2 regions of the Bacillus sp. JJ664 genome follow, and region 2 is predicted to be linked to the other one. Evidence: a T-box and tRNA genes for the amino acid it is inferred to sense, from the RefSeq annotation. Region 2 holds a T-box; the other holds one or more tRNA genes.
What was found. A T-box is a leader RNA that pairs with one kind of tRNA and senses whether it is charged. The one in region 2 lies ahead of leuS (leucine--tRNA ligase), so its partner is inferred to be a tRNA-Leu.

Region 1 (4,873 bases), on a different contig from region 2:
TTATAAGGATTTAAAAGTTATGTTACGCTAAAATCCTATATTAAAGAAGCATCTTTTTTTGCAAAAAAAAAGCACCTGAACGGTGACTTTTTGTTTTTACTGTGAGTAATCTTTTACCTTTAGCAACTCACGAAAATCTTGTTGTCGTAATGCTTCATAAATTAAAATTGCAGCTGTATTAGATAGATTTAATGAACGAATGTGATCTGTCATCGGTATTCTTAAACATGTATCCATATTTTTTTCAATTAACTCTTTTGGTAGACCAGTCGTTTCTCTACCAAATACGAAAAATATTTCATCATCTTGATTCGAATAATTAAAATTAGAATATGTTTTTTCTCCAAATTTGGTTATGAAATAAAACTTTCCATTTTCATATTTAGAAAATAATTCATCTAAAGAATCATGATAGTGAATATCCACATGCTCCCAATAATCTAGCCCGGCTCTTTTTAGCATTTTATCATCTGTTGAAAAACCCAATGGACGAATTAAATGCAAACTAGTATCTGTTCCTGCACATGTACGTGCGATATTGCCTGTATTTGCTGGAATCTGTGGTTGATATAATACAACATGTATTCCCATATTTTCACCTCTATAATTGTTTCAATGTCTTCTATTATACCAATTCAGTAATATGAATGGAATTATTCAATATTTGGTTTACTTAATCCATCTACAATATGGAAATATTTATACTTTATATGATCAGTGTAAGCTGTTGAGTCGTAATAAGACCAATAACGCTTTCTACTATTTTGAGTATGAGCATTTACTAATGGTTCCCCATTCTCGTCCTTTGCAACTACAATCGTACAGTGGTTCCATCTGCCATCGCCTTCAAAATCATATAAGATTAAATCACCTAGACTTAATTCCTTTGGATTTCCAACTTCTTCCGCTTTAATCCCCGTTTGAGATATTGGTAAGTATTTTCTTAATGCATGTGCCACTCTCCAGCTATAGCTACTCGCTGAATAATTCTTATACCACCATCCAACTGCGTTTTTAGGCATACCATTCATTTTCAAGCCACCGGCTCTTAAACATTGCGAAATAAAATTTGTACAATCATTCGCATAAAGAGGGTACTCCTTATTATGCCCATCCCACCATGTTTCAGCATATTTAACAGCATTGAATCGATTGTATACATTATTCCGGTCCATTGGTGTGTCTAGTTCATCTTCTACTATCATTTCAATTTCATCAAAATCATCTTCATATTCAATAGGAAATTCTATATCATACACCATTTCATGATGATTTAAAGCCATTTGTCTTTCTTGTTGTTCTTCTTCAAAATATAAGTCTGTTTGTTTTAAAAAATAGCGAATATGCAAAGTATAATTAACATATGTGATGTCATCATTGGTCCATATATTTTTTACTTCTACACTACCGTATGCTTTTACAAGTGAGGTATTTCGTTGATGATATAATTCAACCTTACGCTGAATTGCTAAATATTCACTTTCTTGAATGAGATGGCTTCTTGATCCATCTCCAAAGTATAATTGTAAACGCTCTTTAACATAGCGTTCTAAAAAGTCTCGATTTAACAAGAAAATCCCCCCTTCTCAACATTCGCTTATATTCTATACGATGTCGAGAAGATGGAGATTATACCTCTCATCTATTATTAGTTTAAAAGAATACGTTGAATTTCTTCTATTACTATTTCATCTTTTTCTGTTTTCAGACATTCATTTATAAAAATGGCACCATTTTCACGATCTATTTCTGAAATAGCCCAAATTGCTGTTCCCCGAATTACTGGCCTAACATCATGAACAGCAAGATCCTTTAAGTCATCTAATGCTGTATCATCCTTAAAATGAGCTAATGCGATAATAGCGTTTCGTTGAATTGGATTTTTACCTCTCCATGAACCAGACATTTGACCAAACTGTCTTTTAAATTCCCTATTACTTACTTTCAATACTGAACGTAATAATGGTTTAACCGTTTCAGGATCAGGTTCCATCTCTTCGTGGTGATTAAAATTAATGCCTTTATTCTTTGGACAAATGGTTTGACATGTATCACAGCCATAAATACGATTACCTATTTCTTTTCGAAACTCCAATGGGATCATTTCTTTTGATTGCGTTAAAAATGCAATACAGTTTTTTGCATTTAATTGCCCTGGAGCGACAATAGCGCTTGTTGGACATACATCCATACATTTTGTACATTCTCCACATTGATCTTCAATTGGTGTATCCGGCTCAAATGGTAATGAGGTTATCATCTCACCCAAATAAACATAAGAGCCATACTCTGGTGTGATAATCGAACAATTCTTAGCACTCCATCCAATCCCTGCTCGCTCAGCTACTGCTCGATCTACTAACTCACCTGTATCCACCATAGATTGAACCTTTACATTTGGATAATGTAATAAAATAAATGATTCAAGCTGCAACAATTTCTTTTTAACAACAGTGTGATAATCTTCTCCCCATGAAGCACGACAAAATATACCCCTTGTAGAACCCTTTTTACTTTTCGGGGCATCTTTCATTTTAGAGGGATAAGCTAATGCAATCGCTATGATCGAATGAGCTTCACTCATAATCTTTCTCGCATCTGTTCTACGTTCAATATCTTTTGTTTCAAAACCTGATTGATAGTTCAATTCTTGTTGTTTATATAACCGACTTTTCAAGGTTACAAAAGGATCTGCAGTAGTAAATCCAATTTTATCTATACCAATTTCCTTACTATATAATATCAATTCTTTTTGAAATTCTTTTATGTTCATCCATATCACCTTACAATCATTAGTACAAGTATATATCAACTATTCTAGTCAGAAAGTTCAAAGTTTAAAAAGTACAGATATAATGATCATATACTAGAATACATATTTTAGATTAGTTATTTATGAATCTAACCATAAAAAAACGCAATGTATCGTTCTTCTATGGAATCAATACACTGCGTTGTTATCAAGTTATAAGAAATCATCGAATGCTCATACAACTAACTATATATCTAAAAAGTAATAGGTAAATAGTATTGATTGCTGAACTATGTATATAAATTTAACATACAAATGTCAGTAACTCAAGAAAAAAATCAAATTTTGTCGAATTTTAGTCTTAGTAAATATTGGTAAAAAATTGAAAGCAAAAAGGTTAATATGGAGGTGAACTCGATCATGTTTCCATGCTTATTAAGAACAACAATCCGTATTTTTCTTAAACAAAACCTTCGTCTTATCAAGTTATACAAAATAAAACAAAAAGAAGGATCCTGCATACAGCAAAATCCTTCTTTTTGTTTTTATATGATAGCGGTGACAGGACTTGAACCTGCACGTCCGTGAAGACAATAGATTTTGAGTCTACCGTGTCTGCCATTCCACCACACCGCCAAAACGATATACAACAATTATAGTATAAGAACTACTAATTGTCCAATTATATAATCATATAAAAACCTCTTACAATTGTAAGAGGTTTTTTGATACCGAGGGCCGGACTCGAACCGGCACGGGGTCAACCCCCGCAGGATTTTAAGTCCTGTGTGTCTGCCATTCCACCACCCCGGCATGGGATAATTTAAAAAGGCGGTAACCGGATTTGAACCGATGATAAAGGTTTTGCAGACCTCTGCCTTACCACTTGGCTATACCGCCGTAAATTGGAGCGGAAGACGGGGCTCGAACCCGCGACCCCAACCTTGGCAAGGTTGTATTCTACCACTGAACTACTTCCGCATATGGCTGGGCTACCTGGATTCGAACCAGGGCATGACGGAATCAAAATCCGTTGCCTTACCGCTTGGCTATAGCCCATCAATTTATATATTATATAATGTAAGAATTACTTATATTACTCAATTGTTTCTCAATTTGTTACAATAATTTATATGGGGCGACTGATGGGAATCGAACCCACGAGTGTCGGAACCACAATCCGATGCGTTAACCACTTCGCCACAACCGCCATTATTATTTAATTGGCAGGGGCAGTAGGAATCGAACCCACACCAAAGGTTTTGGAGACCTCTATTCTACCGTTAAACTATGCCCCTATAAAAAAATGGTGGAGGGGGACGGATTCGAACCGCCGAACCCACAGGGAGCGGATTTACAGTCCGCCGCGTTTAGCCACTTCGCTACCCCTCCGGTTAAAGAGTGCCGACTAAAGGACTTGAACCCTCAACCTACTGATTACAAGTCAGTTGCTCTACCAATTGAGCTAAGTCGGCATATATATATTTATCTATTCAATTAAGATGGTGGCTCGGGACGGAATCGAACCGCCGACACGAGGATTTTCAGTCCTCTGCTCTACCGACTGAGCTACCGAGCCAACATAAATGGCGGTCCCGACCGGGATCGAACCGGCGATCTCCTGCGTGACAGGCAGGCATGTTAACCGCTACACCACGGGACCATTTTGGTTGCGGGGACAGGATTTGAACCTGCGACCTTCGGGTTATGAGCCCGACGAGCTACCAGACTGCTCCACCCCGCGATAATAAAAGTACTATTTAATTAAGTAATATGGTGGAGGATGACGGGCTCGAACCGCCGACCCCCTGCTTGTAAGGCAGGTGCTCTCCCAGCTGAGCTAATCCTCCATAATATAAAAATGGTGACCCGTACGGGATTCGAACCCGTGTTACCGCCGTGAAAGGGCGGTGTCTTAACCGCTTGACCAACGGGCCAATATATTGGAAGTCCTAATTTAAATGTGGCGGAGAGCAAGGGATTTGAACCCTTGAGACAGGGTTACCCGCCTACACGATTTCCAATCGTGCTCCTTCGGCCACTCGGACAGCTCTCCAAAATGGCTCCGCAGGTAGGATTCGAACCTACGACCACTCGGTTAACAGCCGAGTGCTCTACCAC
Region 2 (4,873 bases):
CAAGGTTAATCCGATTCGGCTAACTTTTCCTTCAATTTCCTGGTACATATCAGAATCCTTTAAGTTTGCAGAGGATCCTTTCATAGCTAATACCTCAATATAATTATTTAGCGTTGATTGGAGGGTATTTCCTGTACCTACAATATTGTAGTTTCTTACATTTACCATACTATACATTTTAATAAGGCCTTTTTTGTCTTTTAAAGCCATAAAATAAGTTGGTTCATTTTGTATATTAATTAATGTTGGATAGGTTGCATTATATCTAAATTGTTGGACTTTACCTTCTGCAGATGTCATTCCAGCCTTTTCAGTTGCTCCAGAAATTTTGTAGATTGTCGTGTGCCCAGTTCGGGTATCGATTAACGTAAAACCACTTAAGCTTTCATCTCTACCAACTGATGAAACGCCTGTATAGTAATACATCTTTCCATTATTCGTAATTGCTTTAATTCCTTCTGTAGTTGCAATTTTATCCCTGTCACTCCAGTTAAAGTAACCATGAATTAGCGTGCCCCAATCGTCAAAATGTTCGACAGCTGTATCAGCAGGGTACATGCGCTCAATCCAACTTGGTGCATTTTTTAAAGAATATTCTTTTGTAATACCCGTTTGAGCATCGATTACCATGACACCTGTAATTTCTTCTGCACCACCGATTTTATGATAATCAAATTTTGAAATAACCCAATATGGCTTCCCGTTATCATCAATTTCAAATGTATAGTCTTTTAAACCTGTATTTTTATTATGACGGAATGCATATCTCATTAAATCGTCACCAAAATAGGCACTATCTAAATAGCGTAAATGAATTTTCTTTCCATCTAAATTTGTAACTAATTTAACATCATCTGGATTACTGGCATTCACCATTAAATATCCTTTTGTACCAATTTTATTTTTATAGTATTTAAAGAATCCCGTATGTTCTAATGGACCAACGTAATACATGATTCCGTTTACTTCTTGAAGTGTTAAGTGGTTAATGTCTGATTGTGATCCTAGTGATGGAACCTCACCTAATTTTTTATCAGCCATGTTTAATGCTAATGAATGATCAACGATTGGAATTTGATCTAAATCAGCAACCTTCATATCTTTCACAAATTCTTTTTTCTCGACGTCACCAATCATATTTCGATAAGCGCTAGCATCACCAAGTCTTGAGTTCAAAACTATAAGGACGATGAATAGGATTATGGCGATCAGTGCTGCTCCAATTACGCTAACTTGCGCCTTGAAATTTTTAAAATCAATAATGAACAATACTGCTAAAATTGCAAATGGAATAATACTCATTAAACCAAATCCGATAAAACTAATCGTAGTATCATGTGGCAATAAGTTAAAATACTGCATGATAAAATAATAGACTACCGTCAAAATAATAAATGTAATGTATTTAGTCATTTTAAAAGATGATGCCATTCTATGACCTCTTTTCTTTCATTCTGAATTTAATCTTAACAGAATTTTTGAGTGTTGAATTAAGTATATTTTAAAAGGAAAAATATTCCCCAGTTTTTTTAGTTGAAAGGTTACATTTTCTCCTCTACAATAAATAAGTTATATAGAGAAAAAGGGTCGGCTTAAAGGGGAGTACAGAATGCCAAAAAAACTCTGGTTTTTATTAATAGGTATGATTTTAAACGTAACAGGAAATTCTTTTTTGTGGCCATTCAATGCGATATATATACATGAACATTTAGGAAAGTCCTTGTCAGTAGCAGGGCTTATTTTAATGTTTAACTCATTGGCTGGCGTTTTTGGTAATATGCTCGGCGGTTGGCTTTTTGACAAATTTGGGGGTTATAAGTCAATTTTAACAGGGATCATTATTACTTTTCTTTCAATATTAGGTTTAGTCATAAATCATTCTTGGTCATTTTATAGTTTTTTCTTAATCACATTAGGTTTCGGTGTGGGAATTGTCTTTCCATCTATGTATGCAATGGTCGGGGCTGCTTGGCCAGAGGGTGGACGTAAAGCATTTAATGCACTGTATGTTGCTCAAAACTTAGGTGTTGCAATCGGTACTGCTTTAGGAGGAATCGTAGCGGATTTCGATATCAATTATATTTTTACAGCTAATTTGATCTTATATATTATTTTCTTTTTTGTAGCAGCTATTGGATTTAGAAATATGGAAATAACAAAGGATGAAAAGGTAGTGGACAGTGTAGGGAAAGATAAGCCTAAGTTTTCTCTAACTCCATCAATGAAAGCTTTATTAATTGTTTGTTGTTCTTATGTTTTATGTTGGCTAGTGTATGTTCAGTGGCAGACGACAATTGCTTCAGAAATGTCTAATTTAAAAATTGGATTAACAAATTATAGTCTTCTTTGGACAGTAAATGGCGCGTTGATTGTTTTAGCTCAACCAATTGTATCAACGATTATTCGAAAATATGTTACAAGTATGAGAAAGCAAATGTTATTTGGAATTGGATTTTTTATTGCGTCCACAATTCTTGTCAGTACTGCAGAACAGTTTTCAATGTTTATGATTGGAATGATTATTTTAACAATTGGCGAAATGTTTGTATGGCCAGCAGTTCCAACAATTGCAAATATGCTTGCTCCAAAGGATAAGTTAGGAATGTATCAAGGGATCGTAAATAGTGCTGGTACGGTCGGGCGAATGATTGGTCCTTTACTTGGAGGGGCAGTAGTAGATACATTTAGTATGAAAATATTATTTATAGTATTGGTTTTCTTCTTAGTAATCAGTATGTTTTTTTCTGTACTGTATGAAAAATTTGCAAAAAAGGTTATGAATGCACAAGAACAAACTGTTGCTTCATAAAATAGGCAATGTATAATTGACCTTTTTCCTTGGTTATAATAAAATGGTATAAATTAAATCTAAATGATCGGCAATGATTGGGAATAGTAATGAAAGTGAAGAGGTTTAGAGAGTTGACGGCTGGTGAAAGTCAATCCCTTCTTTTCATGAACTCGCCCATAAGCCACATTTGTGAACGGTTTTTTACCAAGTAATGAATGTCGTGTTCCACGTTACGGAAACAAGTGAATGTATTTATACATTAATTTGGGTGGTACCGCGGGAAATCCTCTCGTCCCTTTTTGGGGCGGGAGGATTTTTTTATTTTCATAAAAAATACCTGCGATACTGTCAGCCGAGCCATTTAATCATTAAAAAGGAGGCAATAATATGAGTTTTAATCATCGTAATATTGAACAAAAATGGCAATCGTATTGGTTAGATAATAAAACATTTAAAACAACTGACGATACAAGCAAGCCAAAATTTTATGCACTAGATATGTTCCCATATCCATCTGGTGCGGGTCTTCACGTAGGTCATCCGGAAGGCTATACAGCAACAGATATTTTATCAAGAATGAAAAGAATGCAAGGGTATAATGTACTTCATCCAATGGGGTGGGATGCATTCGGATTACCTGCTGAGCAATATGCACTTGATACTGGAAATGATCCAGCTGAGTTTACGGAAAAAAATATCAATACATTTAGAAATCAAATTCAAGCTCTAGGTTTCTCTTATGATTGGGATCGAGAAGTAAATACAACTGATCCTAGTTACTATAAGTGGACACAATGGATTTTTTCAAGAATGGTTGAAAAAGGATTAGCGTATGTTGATGAAATTCCGGTAAACTGGTGTCCAGCACTTGGAACAGTTTTAGCAAATGAAGAAGTAATCGATGGGAAGAGTGAACGTGGAGGACATCCAGTTGAACGTCGTCCTATGAAACAATGGATTTTAAAAATTACTGCTTATGCAGACAGATTATTAGAAGATCTTGAAGAATTAGATTGGCCAGAAAGCTTAAAAGAAATGCAACGAAACTGGATTGGTCGTTCTGAAGGTGCTGAAGTTTACTTCAAAGTTGAAGGATACGATGAAAAAGTAACTGTATTTACTACTCGTCCAGACACATTATTCGGTGCAAGTTATTTAGTATTAGCTCCGGAACATGATCTAGTAAACAAAATTACAACAGCTGAGCAAAAAGATGCAGTTGAAGCATATATCGATTCAATCAAATCAAAAAGTGATTTAGAGCGTACAGATTTAGCTAAAGATAAAACTGGTGTATTTACAGGAGCTTATGCAGTGAACTCTGTAAACAATGAAAAGCTTCCAATTTGGATCGCTGACTATGTACTTGCAAGCTATGGTACTGGTGCAATTATGGCAGTACCTGGACATGACGAACGTGACCACGAGTTTGCAGTTCAATTTAACTTACCAATCGTTGAAGTAGTTGAAGGTGGAGATGTTCAAAAAGAAGCTTACACTGGCGATGGTAAACATGTTAACTCTGATTTCTTAAATGGTTTAAATAAAGAAGAAGCAATCGAAAAAATGTTAGAGTGGTTAGACTCTTCAAAAACTGGAGAGAAAAAAGTTACGTTTCGTTTAAGAGATTGGTTGTTCTCTCGTCAAAGATATTGGGGTGAACCGATTCCTGTTATTTTCTGGGAAGACGGTACAATGACAGTTGTTCCTGATGAAGAATTACCACTAATTCTACCAAAAACTGATGATATTCGCCCAAGCGGAACTGGTGAATCACCATTAGCAAATATTACAGAATGGGTAAATGTAGTTGATCCTGTTACAGGTAAAAAAGGGCGACGTGAAACAAATACAATGCCACAATGGGGTGGAAGCTGCTGGTATTACTTACGTTACATCGATCCTACAAATAATGAAGCGATTGCAGATACAGATTTATTAAAACACTGGTTACCAGTTGATGTTTATATCGGTGGAGCAGAGCACGCAGTACTTCACTTACTTTATGCTCGTTTCTGGCACAAATTCCTTTATGATTTAGGTGTCGTTCCTACTAAAGAACCTTTCCAAAAGTTATTTAAC

Region 1: it encodes a tRNA-Leu, which carries the amino acid that the T-box ahead of leuS (leucine--tRNA ligase) is inferred to sense. The anticodon was not compared.

The regions. Positions count from the first base shown of each region.
Region 1 covers NZ_JBALMS010000080.1:18,243-23,115, forward strand. Annotated here, with positions in the region: gene trmL (tRNA (uridine(34)/cytosine(34)/5-carboxymethylaminomethyluridine(34)-2'-O)-methyltransferase TrmL) at 97-591, opposite strand; gene V7056_RS13870 (amidase domain-containing protein) at 654-1,571, opposite strand; gene queG (tRNA epoxyqueuosine(34) reductase QueG) at 1,649-2,773, opposite strand; tRNA gene V7056_RS13880 (tRNA-Leu) at 3,306-3,388, opposite strand; tRNA gene V7056_RS13885 (tRNA-Leu) at 3,482-3,565, opposite strand; tRNA gene V7056_RS13890 (tRNA-Cys) at 3,582-3,652, opposite strand; tRNA gene V7056_RS13895 (tRNA-Gly) at 3,659-3,733, opposite strand; tRNA gene V7056_RS13900 (tRNA-Gln) at 3,737-3,811, opposite strand; tRNA gene V7056_RS13905 (tRNA-His) at 3,887-3,962, opposite strand; tRNA gene V7056_RS13910 (tRNA-Trp) at 3,977-4,050, opposite strand; tRNA gene V7056_RS13915 (tRNA-Tyr) at 4,060-4,144, opposite strand; tRNA gene V7056_RS13920 (tRNA-Thr) at 4,155-4,227, opposite strand; tRNA gene V7056_RS13925 (tRNA-Phe) at 4,256-4,331, opposite strand; tRNA gene V7056_RS13930 (tRNA-Asp) at 4,340-4,415, opposite strand; tRNA gene V7056_RS13935 (tRNA-Met) at 4,420-4,496, opposite strand; tRNA gene V7056_RS13940 (tRNA-Val) at 4,527-4,602, opposite strand; tRNA gene V7056_RS13945 (tRNA-Glu) at 4,615-4,689, opposite strand; tRNA gene V7056_RS13950 (tRNA-Ser) at 4,717-4,808, opposite strand; tRNA gene V7056_RS13955 (tRNA-Asn) at 4,813-4,873, opposite strand, start outside.
Region 2 covers NZ_JBALMS010000050.1:52,417-57,289, forward strand. Annotated here, with positions in the region: gene V7056_RS09075 (cell shape-determining protein) at 1-1,431, opposite strand, end outside; gene V7056_RS09080 (MDR family MFS transporter) at 1,610-2,809, shown strand; T-box leader at 2,874-3,091, shown strand; gene leuS (leucine--tRNA ligase) at 3,179-4,873, shown strand, end outside.